4 regions of the Exiguobacterium sp. s128 genome follow, and region 2 is predicted to be linked to each of the others. Evidence: riboswitches for the same ligand, from Rfam matches in the RefSeq annotation. Region 2 holds a riboswitch; each other region holds the start of a gene.
What was found. Region 2 has a riboswitch for thiamine pyrophosphate ahead of KNQ13_RS11625 (ECF transporter S component). Riboswitches for the same ligand answer to the same signal wherever they lie in the genome.
Positions count from the first base shown of each region.

Region 1: linked by a shared signal. The riboswitch ahead of tenA (thiaminase II) and the one ahead of KNQ13_RS11625 (ECF transporter S component) in region 2 are both predicted to bind thiamine pyrophosphate.
Region 3: linked by a shared signal. The riboswitch ahead of KNQ13_RS11330 (thiamine phosphate synthase) and the one ahead of KNQ13_RS11625 (ECF transporter S component) in region 2 are both predicted to bind thiamine pyrophosphate.
Region 4: linked by a shared signal. The riboswitch ahead of thiD (bifunctional hydroxymethylpyrimidine kinase/phosphomethylpyrimidine kinase) and the one ahead of KNQ13_RS11625 (ECF transporter S component) in region 2 are both predicted to bind thiamine pyrophosphate.

Region 1 is NZ_JACSMT010000011.1:53,655-57,069, reverse strand. Features, by position in the region: gene KNQ13_RS06565 (sporulation protein) at 1-763, shown strand, start outside; gene tenA (thiaminase II) at 851-1,567, opposite strand; TPP riboswitch at 1,641-1,746, opposite strand; gene KNQ13_RS06555 (DUF1002 domain-containing protein) at 1,936-2,820, shown strand; gene abc-f (ribosomal protection-like ABC-F family protein) at 3,101-3,415, shown strand, end outside.
Region 2 is NZ_JACSMT010000031.1:20,016-23,430, reverse strand. Features, by position in the region: gene KNQ13_RS11630 (ABC transporter ATP-binding protein) at 1-1,204, opposite strand, end outside; gene KNQ13_RS11625 (ECF transporter S component) at 1,201-1,776, opposite strand; TPP riboswitch at 1,881-1,980, opposite strand; gene KNQ13_RS11620 (50S ribosomal protein L25/general stress protein Ctc) at 2,073-2,741, opposite strand; gene KNQ13_RS11615 (DEAD/DEAH box helicase) at 3,100-3,415, opposite strand, start outside.
Region 3 is NZ_JACSMT010000029.1:23,015-26,429, forward strand. Features, by position in the region: gene KNQ13_RS11325 (NAD(P)/FAD-dependent oxidoreductase) at 1-915, opposite strand, end outside; gene KNQ13_RS11330 (thiamine phosphate synthase) at 912-1,508, opposite strand; TPP riboswitch at 1,600-1,702, opposite strand; gene nagZ (beta-N-acetylhexosaminidase) at 1,762-2,991, opposite strand; gene KNQ13_RS11340 (OsmC family protein) at 2,997-3,415, opposite strand, start outside.
Region 4 is NZ_JACSMT010000070.1:2,387-5,801, forward strand. Features, by position in the region: gene thiE (thiamine phosphate synthase) at 1-455, opposite strand, end outside; gene thiM (hydroxyethylthiazole kinase) at 445-1,215, opposite strand; gene thiD (bifunctional hydroxymethylpyrimidine kinase/phosphomethylpyrimidine kinase) at 1,196-2,005, opposite strand; TPP riboswitch at 2,122-2,232, opposite strand; gene KNQ13_RS15260 (murein hydrolase activator EnvC family protein) at 2,292-3,415, opposite strand, start outside.

The DNA of each region.
Region 1 (3,415 bases), on a different contig from region 2:
AATTCTTTCCCAAATCGGTATTGGTGCCGCGACGGTCGATACACGACTTGAACAAGACCAGTGTGAACCCGGTGGAACGATTCAAGGTGTCGTTCACATCAAAGGTGGTAGCGTCGATCAGGAAATCGACCGGATTTACCTCGCCTTTAACACTCAATATAAAGAAGAAGTCGGTGACAACACGGCCTTTACGACTTTCACACTCGACCGGTTCGCTTTAAACGAAGCGGCCTTTACGATCGAAGCTGGCGTCGAACGGGAAATTCCGTTTACGCTTCAAGTCCCTTTTAATACCCCTCTGTCTGTCAGTCAGTCCAAATCCTGGATCGAGACAGGTCTCGATATCGCACAAGCCGTCGATCCATCCGACCATGATGCCGTCGTCGTCAAAGCCAACGACCTCCAATCGGTCATTTTGGAAGCGATGGAAGATCTCGGATTCCGTTTAAAAAAAGCCGATACAGAAAAACTTCCGGGGCGTTTCCGAAAAGATCTGCCGATTGCCCAAGAACTCGAATATTCAGCGCGTGGAACACATTATGCGCATAAGCTTGATGAAATCGAAGTCATCATGCTGCAAGACCGGTCCGGTATTGAGATCGTCTTACAAATCGATCGCCGTGCCCATAGCTTAGGCTCACTGTTCAGTGAGATGGCGGGAGCTGACGAAACGATGACGACGCTGTCGCTATCGAATCAGGAGTTACGTAACGCTGCTACCGTCAAACAGCGCCTTGCTGATTTGATCGAACGCCACAGCTAAAAATAATTTACCGACTGGCAAGACAAAGAAAACTGAACGAATCCTCCTTTTCCAAGGTGGGATCGTTCAGTTTTTTAATGTTTTTCTTTAGTTTAGCTCCCTATTCTTTCCTGTCGACGAAGGGGTCTCGATCGTCTGACGATACGTTTGCTCAAACGTCTCTTCCGTCCAGCCCATCTGCCAAAACATCAATTCGTAATAACAACTTTTGACGAAATGTTGTTTCATCCGTTCCCGTTCTTCGGCACTTGCCCGCTCCGCCAAATCATTCAGACGATCGATTTGTTCAAAGACGACCCGCTCGAACCATTCCGAACTGTATGTCTCAATCCATTGTTGATAAATCGGTGAAGCCGGTGTCGCTGCTTGTAATTGTTGTCCGATCTCATAGTAAAGCCAATAACACGGTAAAATAGCAGCGATGGTCTCCCCGAGCGTTCCTTCACTTGCATGGTGCATATGCGAAATATACGCATATGCTGTCGGTGCCGGTTCGAACTCAGCCAACGTATCGTTCGAGATTTCAAGCAGTTCAAAAAACGATTGGTGCAGACTCAGTTCTGCCGCGTAAGTCGATGTCGCATGCTCGGCCAGTTCAGCAATCGTCGCAAAATCGTGGGCTTTCGAAGCCGCGCGGGCTTGAATCTTCGCAAAATGTTTTAAATAATACGCGTCCTGTAAGACGTAATGGCGAAATTTCGCTTCCGGTAAAGTCCCGTCCGCGATGCCCGTCACGAACGGATGGGTAAAACTACTGTCCCAGTACCGTCTTGCTGCTTGTCGAATTTCTTCACTGAATGTCATGTCGTTTCCCCCTTCTTTAATCAAAAAACGCCACACCCGATGTCAGGTATGACGTGAAAAGACCTCATATAAAGAAGGGTTCACGCCACTTCCCTCCGTAAGTCCAAACTTAATCAGGTTCAAAGGGTCCGAACGTCTTCGTCGTCTCAGTCAGCCTACTGACTCCCCTAGTGGTCGCTATTTGATTTGTTTTGATTTTAGCATGATTTAACGTTTAATTGACCCTTTCTCGTCATTTCCATCCCTTTTTTGTACAATGAACATGGCGGAAGGTGGACGTCCGCTCGTCCTTGAGACCGATTCTCTTCTGAAGACGGTCGATTAGACTGAACTTAGTACCTGATACTTAACTTACGGAGGAATTTATGATGATGAATAAAACAATGACATGGACGGCATCTGCATTGCTTGCTACGACTTTACTGCTTCCGACGGCTGCCTCGGCTGAGCAAATCGTCGACAAAACGATTATTACGCTCGGCGAATCACTGGGTGCCAAAGACAAAGCATGGGTCCTGTCGCGCCTGAATGCACCGGAAGGCATCACGCCGATCATCGCGACATCGGCGGACGAAGAAAAATACCTTGGTAAAAACATCCCCCAGTCGCAACGTGGTGGCGGAATGTATTCTTCGGCCAAAATTGAACTGGCTGAAAAGGGAGACGGACTGTCGGTCGCGACTGAAAACATCACCTGGGTGACAAAAGACATGTACTTGAACGCCCTCGTGACGGCAGGCGTGACGGATGCCGACATTACCATCACGTCTCCTTATAAAGTAACCGGCACGTCCGCGTTGACCGGTATCATGAAAGCATACGATCAGACATCGGCGGAGACCGGCATTAAACTGACGGATGAGCGAAAAGATCTTGCCCAACAAGAACTTTCCGTGACTTCAGACGTCGGAAAGACGGTCGGGACCGATAAAGTGGCCGATTTGATGAACGAAATCAAAGCCGAAATCGCAAAACAAAAACCGGAAACAAAAGTCGAGATTGAAAACGTCATCGTCCAAGTCATCCAAAACAATAACATCAATCTGTCAGATGCGCAGATGGATCGCCTGACCGGATTATTCAATCAAATGGAGCAAGCCGACCTGAACTGGGGGCAAATCGAGAGTGGTCTAAAAGATGCGGGGCAGGACATTCAGGCATTTGCCACTTCGGAAGAAACAAAAGGCTTTTTTGCTAAATTATTTGATGCCCTCAGCAGTTTCTTTAACTCGATTGCCGGTTGGTTCAAATAAAAATATCTCTTTCTTCTGTTCGCGCGTCCATGATAAAATGAACCTATCGAAAACGAAAAGGTGGTGTGGAGGAATGGGTTTTGCTGCGTGTAAAGATTGGCTGATCGAACAACTGTATCTGTTACGCGCGATTTTTCATGGAATGGCGTTCTAAGGGACACGTCTGCCCTTTTTAAAGGAACTCCATAGTTGAAAAATAAAGCAAAGCGTATCTTCCACCGTCTGTAGGAGAGTGCTGTTTGCGCTCTCCTTTTTTGATGCGCTAGAGAGGAATTTCTAGATGATGATTTGCGACCTGCAACACCTTACTAAACAATTCGGAGGTGACGACATCTTAACGGATGTGTCCCTCTTTATCGAACAACACGACCGTATCGGATTGATCGGTCGAAACGGAAGTGGAAAAACGACACTTTTACGGTTGATCGCCACACTCGATTCACCCGATGCGGGTGCGATGTATCAAAAAAGTGGTTTGACGATCGGGTATCTCGAGCAGCTTCCGCAGTTTGATCACGTGCTCACAGGTCTGGATGTCTTATGGACCGCATTTGCCTCATTAGTTGATTTACGCCATTCCCTACAACGTCTCGAA
Region 2 (3,415 bases):
TTTTTTGTCCGAGGCTGAGCGCGAGGGGAGATTGATCCGCGACATCGGTCAGTCGATAGTGACACAAGGCGGTCTGGACCCGTTCTGGATCAAAGGCAGCACAGCTGATGGCCAGTTCTTCTGCGACCGTCTGTTTGAGGAACTGGAAGTCCGGTTGCTGGAAGACGAAGCCGACTTGTGCGTAAAAAGCACGGTCCTTCCATTTCCTCAGGTTCGTTTCAAACAACTGGACGCTTCCTCCGTGCAGCGGAATCAATTTCGCTAGCATCTCGAGCAACGTGCTTTTCCCCGCACCATTCGGTCCGACCACCATGATCCACTCACCACGGTAGGTCGTCAAAGAAAGATTTTCGAAAATCGTCCGGTTTCCGCGTCTGGCGGTTACGCCCGTCACATCGAATGTCGTCTCGTGAAGGACGCTTGGACGGTCGACATCACGTTTTCGTAAGTCAGCGGCTTGGGGCGAGTCGCCCGGTAACGTCTCCCATGTGTACGGATAGAGAAGCGGCGTCGCAATTCCGTGTTGGATCAGCACGTCACGTTGCTCACCGAAAATTGCGTCCGGTGTTCCGTCAAGCAACAGTCGCCCCCCATGTTCAAAAACCAGTACCCGGTCGGCAAACGTCACGCACTGATCGAGCTGATGTTCAATCAAGACGAGCGTCAATGTCGGATCATGATGGAGTTCTTCGATCAGTTCCATCATCATCCTTTGACCGTGCGGATCCAGTTGCGCCGTCGGTTCATCAAGCAACAGGATGTCCGGCTCAAGGGCGAGGACACAGGCTAAAGCGAGCCGCTGTTTCATCCCACCGGACAGCTCGGCAATCGGTGTCGTCAAGGCAAGATTCAGTCCGACGCGCACAAGCAACATCCGGATTCGTTCCTGCATCTCTCCCGGATTGACGGAACGATTTTCCAGGCTAAAGGCGATTTCTGCTCCGACCGTCTGCATACAAAACTGATCGTCCGGTTGCTGAAACAGAATCCCGACTGTTCCGTCCGTCGTATGGTGCCCCGTGACCTCTGCTTCGATCGTGTCCGGCAACAGTCTCGCCAATACATGTAAAAAAGTGGTCTTCCCGCTGCCGCTCGGTCCAATCAGCAACGTCGTCTCGCCTTGATGTAACGTCACCGTCAAGTCGTCTAGGACGGCCTGCGTTTGACCGGGATAGTGGACTGACAGGTGCTCGCACTGCATCATGCGGCACGCTGCTTCCGTTGCCGTCCGACCGCATAACCGTTCAGCGTCCCTGTCTTGACGAGGGCGTCGACGATGACTTTCGCGAGCAATCCGCCGAGTAATGCCCCGCTGACGAGTTGAAGTGAGAACGTCAACAGAAGTGTCGTCGTCGTATAATAGGCAAATCCATTCACGAGGAGACTGTAGACCATACTTCCGACGGCGGCGAAGACACCGGACAGCATCAAGGTGAACGTATTAAATTTCCGGTATCCGAATACGGCAAAGGCAACTTCCGCTCCAATTCCTTGCGCCAGCCCGATCAATAAGGCAGACAAGCCGAAATGACTTCCTGTAAACAATTCGACGGCAGCGGCGACGACTTCCGCAATCAAGGCGGCTCCCGGTTTTTGGATGATGTAGGCGACAAGGGGACTGGCGACGACCCAGATGCCGAACATCCAATTTGAGCCGACCGGTCCGAAGATCGCCGAAATCGGTAACCATAATGTCGACCAACCTAAGTACAGGACACCACATGCGACGGCAAGCATCATCATGACGATGATTTCTTTCATTTTCCAACTGTTCATACTCACTTCTCCTTTGAATGCACACCCACAAAGAAACCGCAAAAAGACCGCCCTCTATGAAAAGAGAGCGGTCGTGTAACCTGCAAGGCGCAGAAAAAGAGCACGAAGAGTCCGCTCCACTTTCCTACGCTAGTATGAACTAGATCAGGTTCAAAGGGTCCGAAGTAAATCGTCTCAGCCAAATGGGCTCCCCTAGTGGATGTGTAAATGATGTGTACATTCTTCACTGTACGGCTGTCGCCCGGACTTGTCAATATGCATAAAAAAAACCCTCCGCGAGGGGAGGGGAGAAAAGATTACTCTTTGTCTTCTTTGTTTTCTTCAGCTTGCTCTTCAGAAGTTTTTTCTGAATCATCTGCTGTGTCTGCTTCAGCTGCTTGTGCCTCAGCTTCTTCGATTTCTTCAAGATCTGCCTCAAGTGTCGATTCGACGACAGCAGCGACTTGAATGTCACCTTCTGTGACGACTCGGAAATCTTTTTCTTCCGGCAGATCAGCTACTGTGATCGAATCTCCGATTGCAAGATTCGTTACATCGACTTCGATGCGTTCCGGTAATTTATCTGGTGTTGCTGCAACTGTTACTTTAAAGAGTGTTTGTGAAAGGAAGCCGCCAAGTTTCGCGCCAGCCGATTCGCCGACAAGGACGATATCCGTTTCGACTTCTGTTTCTTCATCCATTTTAACCGCGATGAATTCCACGTGTTTGATCGTTGGTGTAAAGATGTCCATATCGAGCTTGTTGATCAACGTGTTGACTTTTTTGCCGCCGATTTGAAGGGCAACCAAGACGTTTTCACCGTGATCGCGGACGACTTTGACTAATTCTTTTTCATCGAATGAAATCGGTGTGCTTTCCACTTTGTAACCATACACGACACCAAGAGCTTTTCCTTCATGACGTAATTGCTTTCTAAGTGAGCGTGGGCGTACTTCGCGTTCTTCTACTTTTAATGTTACTGACATGTTCATTTCCCCCTTGAATTTGGTATAGCTCTCAAAAGGTAATGAATGTAGGAGTGGAACAAAGACGTTCCGGTACAGATGATCTACGAATGCTATTTCAAATTGATTTCATCGATAATGAAGAACCAAGTGAATAAGTAGCATTTCTCTCCCAGGTCATTACGCTGATATTGAGAAAAAATGTTGAAAAGCGACCGTGTTGTACGGTGCTAATGTAGATATACCCCCAGAACTCAAAAACTAAAACCTCTTTTTTAATTTAACCTCGTCCAAAAACCTTCAAACCCGTTGCTAGACAACGGGTCAAGGCAGCTTTTATTTTTTTAAGATAATGTAAAAAACGATGGGGTCAGTTTGTTCAATCCGGCTTTTTTTGTGGCTGCAATGGAGGTTCCAGCAGATGGACGAGTTCACGAAGCGTCAAGATTTCGGTCGCCCGGTCCGTCAAGACGGCATCAATCATCGTCGCCTTTTTATCTTGTAGTTCGGTCATCTTTTCCTCGATCGTTCCTTTCGTCAATAACTTGATGACTTCGACAGGCGACTGTTGTCCGAGACGATGGGCCCGGTCAGCTGCTTGCTGTTCGACGGCAGGATTCCACCAACTGTCGTACAAGATGACGGTATCAGCGGTCGCCAGATTCAATCCGGTACCACCTGCCTTGAGGGAAATC
Region 3 (3,415 bases), on a different contig from region 2:
AGCGAGGACTTGTGCTGTCACCGGAGCGAGCAAGATGCCGTGCCGGTGATGTCCCGTCGCGACCAACAAACCGTCAATTCCTTTGACCCGTCCAAGATACGGTAACCCGTCACGGGTCTGCGGGCGAACACCGGACCAGATGTCGATCAATGCCGCATCACGGATCGGCGGATACACGTCAATTGCTGCCGCCAACAGGTCCGAGACGCTGCCCGCGTTGACCGTCGTCGACTCCTCACCCACGTGTTCCGTTGCGCCGATGATAATCCGTCCGTCTGCTTTCGGGACAAGATACACCGTCTCATGAAACAAAGTCTGCTCAAGTCGACCGGTTGTGAGACGGACAGATAGGCATTCACCTTTGACCGGAAGCGTATCAATCGGAATCCCGATTGTTTGCAACAACGGTTCCGACCCTCGTCCACTAGCAATGACGACCTGCCGTCCAACCTGTTGTCCCCGGCTTGTCTCCACCCCGGTTACCGTCCCTTCGTCCCGCAGAAGACGCAAGACACTTACCTGTTCTTCAATCACTCCGCCCCGCTGCTCAATCGCTTGCCGTAACGCCCGGACAAGCAATGGAGGATCGACTTGACCGACCCGTTCAAATTGGACGGTTTGCTTTGTCTGGCGCAGCTGAAACGGCAGTTCGAGATAGCCGCTCGTCAACCCGGTCTCGTCGAACAATTGACGGACAAGCTTCGGATAAAGTACGCGACTCACTGCCGCTAACGCATGTAACGGTTCCGACAGTTCTTCGTCCGTCGCGAGCATCCCCGCTGCCGCCCGTGTCGCACCTTGTCCGACAGCCGACTGATCGAGCACGTGAACACTTTGTCCCCGCTGCAACAATTCATATCCGAGCGTCAAACCGATGATACCGGCGCCGACGATTAATACATCCGGTTGTTTCATCGTCCAATCACCGTCCGGAACCGTCCGGCTGCTTCCGCCGGATCGGCTTGACCCAAAATCCCGGACAGGATGGCAACTCCGCTGCACCCGGTGGTTAAGACATCAGACAGATTTTCCGGTTTGATTCCGCCGATGGCGATGACCGGGATTGATGTCCAGTCGACGACTTGCTGTAACGCATCGAGCCCCCGTGGCGCCACGCCGGGTTTCGAATCCGTCTCAAAAATATGACCATACATCACGTAATCGGCGCCGGCTTGTTCCGCCACCATCGCTTCGGTCAACGAGTGAACCGATTGACCGATGAAAATCGTCGGAAACTGTGCCCGGACACGCTCGACCGACAGACTGCGGCGTGTCAACTGGACGGTCGTGCCGGTGACGAGTGCTGCATCGAGCCGGTCATGGACTACCAGCTGGTCTGCCCGGACTCCTTGATCGAGCAACGTATCAATGCAGGAAACCAATTCCCGGACTGACCAGGTTGGCTCCCGTAAGTGGATGCGATCGACGGACATTGCGAGCTGTGGAAGGGTCTGTTCCAACACTTCCTTACTGTCGCGTCCGGTTGTAATCAGGTGTAAATGTGACATCGTTCCCCCTCCTTTCCACACGAAAAAGGACCACCCCATGAACTGATGGAGTGGTCCTACGAAAAGGGCGACGCTTGGCGTTCCCTCGATAGATGATCGGATACCACTTCCCTCCGCTAGTACGAACTAGATCAGGTTCAAAGGGTCCGGATACTTCCGTCTCAGTCTGCTACGAGACTCCCCTAGTGTAGATATTGATTTGTATGGTACGCCTGTAGTTTACCACGGGTAGTCCGATTTGTTCTACCCTTGATTAGTGTCGCATGTCCGATTCGACCGCTTTGACCTGCTCGATCAAGCGTTGGTATTCGTCGACACGTTTCGTTTGCGACAAGTCATACGTTTGTTTTAAGCGTAAGACCCGCATGACTTTCTGATTGAGATCGGCTGCCGACAATTTCCCTTGTTTGATCCGCGCCATGATTTCCTTGTGAACGGACGCGTACGCGCCGGGTGAGGAAAACATCGCCATGTCCGCACCGTTTTCAAGTGCAAGACCTGCCGCTTGAGCTAATCCGTACCGTTCTGTGATGGCTCCCATGACGAGATCGTCCGTGATGATGACACCATCAAATTTCAGTTCACTCCGTAACACACCGGTCATGACTTCTTTCGATAATGAGGACGGACGATTTTTGTCGAGAGCCGGGAACAGGATATGCGCGACCATGACCATTTCAGCCCCGTCTTGAATCGCCCGTTTAAACGGGACCAGCTCCGTCTTCTCAAGTTCCGCTTTCGTCGCATCGACCCGCGGCAGACCGACATGCGAGTCGACGGTCGTATCGCCGTGTCCCGGAAAATGTTTGACGACCGGCACGATATCCTCTTCCTTCATGCCCTGCATCAATGGCACACCAAGCCGTGCCACTTGTTGCGGGTCCGCACTGAGCGCCCGGTCGCCGATGATTGGATTCGCCGGATTACTGTTGACGTCAAGAACTGGAGCGAAGTCCATATTAAAGCCGTAAAAACGGGAAATTGAACCGAGTGTCCGTCCGACTTCCTTCATCAAACCAGGATCATTTTTATGACCAAACGACAGACTTGGTGATAATTTGAGTCGGGCATCCGGGACCCGGCTGACACGCCCGCCTTCTTCATCAAAACCAAGGAACGCTTTTTCGTCCGCCGTTTGCGCTTCGCCAATCGCTGCCGTAAAGGTTTTCAGCTGATCGGTCGAGGTGATATTGCCACCGAGTAACAAGACGCCTCCAAGCACATGGTCCTGCAGTAATTGACGGTCCGCTTGCGTCAGAGCTGTTCCCGTCACGCCGATGTATAGCAACTGATCAACTTTTTCCGCTGTCGACATCTTCGAGATGGTCTCTTTCAGTTGTTTTTCCGCCCGTTCAGCTGCAGAAGGCCGGTCCGGTTGCGGTGGCTTTGTTTTCTTCGCCGGCTTCGGTTCCGGTGCAGCCGGTTTTGCGGGCTCGTCGGCGCAACCGGCGAGCAGAACGCTTGCTAACAGAACAGGAACCATCCGTTTCAAATCGGTTCCTCGTTCCGGACGCCGTTGATCGAGTAATAAACTTCAATCTCCGCGTTCAGCGATTGCGAGACCGAGCAGTATTTGTCTTTTGATAAGGCAATCGCCCGGCGGACTTTATCGTCCGGTAAATCACCTTCGAGCCGGTAATGAATCGAGATCGTCGTGAAACGCCGGGGATGATCATCCGCCCGTTCGCCTTCGATATCCATTTCAAATGACGTCAGCGTCAAGCGCATCTTTTCTAAAATCGAGACGATATCGATGCCGGTACAGCCGGCAACGGCGTGAAGTAACAACTCCGTCGGGCGCGGAGCTTGATTGTCGCCTCCGTTGTCGGGTGCCGCATCCATCGCCAGGTGATGCCCGGATTCGGTCTCACCGCTAAAGCCCATCTTCTGATTCCAAGTGACTGTTG
Region 4 (3,415 bases), on a different contig from region 2:
GCTTGACGAATCGCCTTTAACGTTTCTTTCGGCATGAAAGTAGCATTTCGTTTCGTCGTCGTCAGAAAAAGTGAACCGACGCCTAAATAATTCGCCCCTTCCCGTTCCGCGATTAGTGCCTGTTCTACCGTCGAGACAGAGACACCAATCATCGCTGTAGGCAGAAGACGACGAGCTTCACGCAAAGGGATGTCTTCCTGTCCGATATGCAAACCAGCGCCTACGAGCATCGCAATATCAATCCGATCATTGATGATCAGTGGCACGCCGTAACGTTCCGTCAACGCCTTCAGTCCGATGGCCGCTTCTAAAAAAGTTTTTCCTGATGTTTGTTTTTCACGTAATTGAACAATCGTCGCACCACCTTTGAGCGCTGCTTCTACCGCATCTATCAAGTTCAATTCAGGGTGAAACCGTCGATCGGTCACGGCATACACGAAGTAATCAGTTTCCATCGGTTTGCACCTCCTGAAGCGTCTCTTCCGTCATTAAACTGACTGCATTAAACAAACCCGTCCGAAAATCACCGATCCCTGCTTGTCGATCAGCAAGCTCCCCTGCTTTGCCCATCAAATATGTCCCATATACGGCTGCCTCGAATCGGCCATATCCCGCTCCTAAAAACGTCGCAATCAACGAAGCTGTCATACACCCCGTCCCGGTCACTTGCCCAAGCCGCTTTGCCCCGACATCGAGACGGCATTGACGGCTTCCGTCCGTCACAAAGTCAATCGGACCTGTCACGACAATGACTTGGTTGGTTTGTGCTGCAAAGGTATGGACTGCTTGAAAATCGAGTGATTCCCCTTCCGCAACATCTACTCCTTTTGTCGTCGTCGCTTGCCCGATTAGCGTTTTGATTTCTGAGGCATTTCCTTTAATGACCGTAAACTGAATGTCATGCATCAATTCGTTTATGAAATTCGTACGTAATGTCGTCGCGCCTGTTCCGACCGGATCCAGAATAATTGGTTTGCCCAATCGATTAGCGGTTTTCCCTGCCAACAGTTGCGCCTCCCGGATCGATGGATGCAGCGTGCCTGTATTGATGACGACAGCGTCAGCAAGACCAACCATCTCTTCTACTTCTAATACATCTTCCGCCATGACTGGGGATCCTCCAAGCGCTAGCGTCATATTGGCACAGTCGTTGATCGTGACCGTGTTCGTCAAATGATGAATCAGTGGTTTTTTGTCATGAATAATCGGTAACATGATTTTCCCTCCAAAGTTCGTAAAAGTGATGGGTTGGTCCAATTCCGTGTCCGAGCGCAAAACCGTGGCGAATCGCCTCCGTCACGTACTGTTTCGCATACATGATACTGTCGTACAAGGAGTCACCTTGTGCGAGTCGGGCTGCAATCGCAGCAGACAACGTGCATCCTGTACCATGTGTGTGCTGACGAGTTAGTCGTTTCTGTTCATACACGTAATGATTTCCTTGCGTATATAACAAATCGATTGCTTGTTGTCCCTCCAAATGACCACCTTTGAGCAAAATGGCTCCCCCGGGTCTTTTCGCTAGTTCCACCGTTGCTTGTTCCATATCCGAAAGCGATTGAACCGTCCTCCCAATCATCCGCTCGATTTCGGGGATGTTCGGTGTGACGAGTGTCGCGAGCGGTAACAGATGTTCTAACAAGGCTTGTTCTGCATCTTTCCGTAACAAGCCGTGTCCACCTTTTGCGACCATGACTGGATCTAAAATGATTGGAGCATCACATTGTTTTAATTGTTTTGCGATGATTTGAATCGTTTCTTGATTAGAGACCATCCCGATTTTGACAGCATCAACACGAATATCGGAAAAGATAGATGTCAATTGTGCTTCTACAAGACGAGGTGACACATCCTCGACGGCTTGGACACCTAATGTATTTTGTGCCGTAATCGCTGTGAGGACACTCATCCCATACACGCCGAGGGCAGAAAATGTTTTTAAATCTGCTTGAATGCCCGCTCCACCACTAGAATCCGATCCTGCAATCGTCAATACATGTTTCATATCGCTTCCTCCCTTTCTTATGAGCCAATTAGGAGAAAACGGACGACAAAAAGCGCCGTCCGCTGTAAAAAAGCAGACGACGCCATGAAAAACCCTCATCTAGGTTTTATATCTCATGTCTTCGATCTCAACTTTCCTACGCTGGTATTATCCAGTTCAGGTGACAGGGTCGAAAACAGAATAGTTTTCCTCTCAGCCGGACTCCTCCAGCTCCCCTAGTTGCTCGTAATTTAATTCCTTTTTACTGTAGCATAGCGTTATCAAAAAAACGAGCCGAAGCTCGTTTTCATAAATATCCAAGTGGATTAACCGTGTTTGCCGGTCCTGTCGCACTGTATTGATATCCACCGATATGCAATTCAAAATGAAGATGTGGTCCAGTCGAGTTGCCGGTACTTCCAAGCGTACCAAGCGATTGACCTTGTGAAACCGTCTGACCCGCACGAACTGCCAACGAATTCATATGAGCGTACACCGTCGTATAGACTTGACCATTCAGGAAATGCGAAATCATGACATGGTTTCCGTAAGGTCCTCCACTTCCAGCTGTAATGACTGTTCCGGAAGCGGCTGCTCGAATCGGCGACCCCACTGGTCCGCTGAAGTCTACTCCATTATGAAAAGTATACCCGTTTGCCCCACTCGCCGGTCCAAATCCTTGTGAAACACCACCTGAAGCTGGACGAATGAACTTCGCTGAGCCTGTTGGAACACTAACGACCGGAGAAGGACTGACTGCGGATTTATTTGATTCGCTCGTCGCTTTTGCCGCCTCTTTTGCCGCACGTTCAGCCGCTGCTTGTTCAGCTGCAGCACGTTCAGCTGCTGCCTTTGCCGCTGCTTTCGCTGCTGCAATCGCTCGCTCTTGTGCTTCTAGTGTCGCTTGTAATTCTTTGGCGTTCAATAGTTTCGTCGTGAACTTCGTTTTCCCTTTACGCAACTTCTTTAAGGTCGCACTCCGTTCCTTCATTTGCTTCTTCAGCTGTTTTTTCTGCTCTAACAACGTTTCTTTTTCTTGAACACGTTCTTCTTTTTTAGCCATAAGATTACGTTTCATTTCGGCTAGTTTTTTTTGTGTCTCCAGGTAGGCAGAAATCATCTTGTCATCTTGTTCAGCAATCTTTTTACCTGCCATGACGCGACTAAATAAATCCCCTAGATTTTTCGATCCAAAAATGACTTCTTCCCATTTAATTGAATTTCCATCATTTTCTTGAAGGACACGTAAACGATCCCCCAACAGTTCTTCTTGCCGTTTCAACATCGCTTCATATCGAACAATTTCCGCTTCGAGATCTTTAATCTGAAGATTCAGTTGCTGAATCTGTTTATTTTTTTCTGAAATCCGGAAAATATTTTCATTGATCGCAGCATCAATTTTATTGATTTCTCGCTGTTCCGTTGATATTT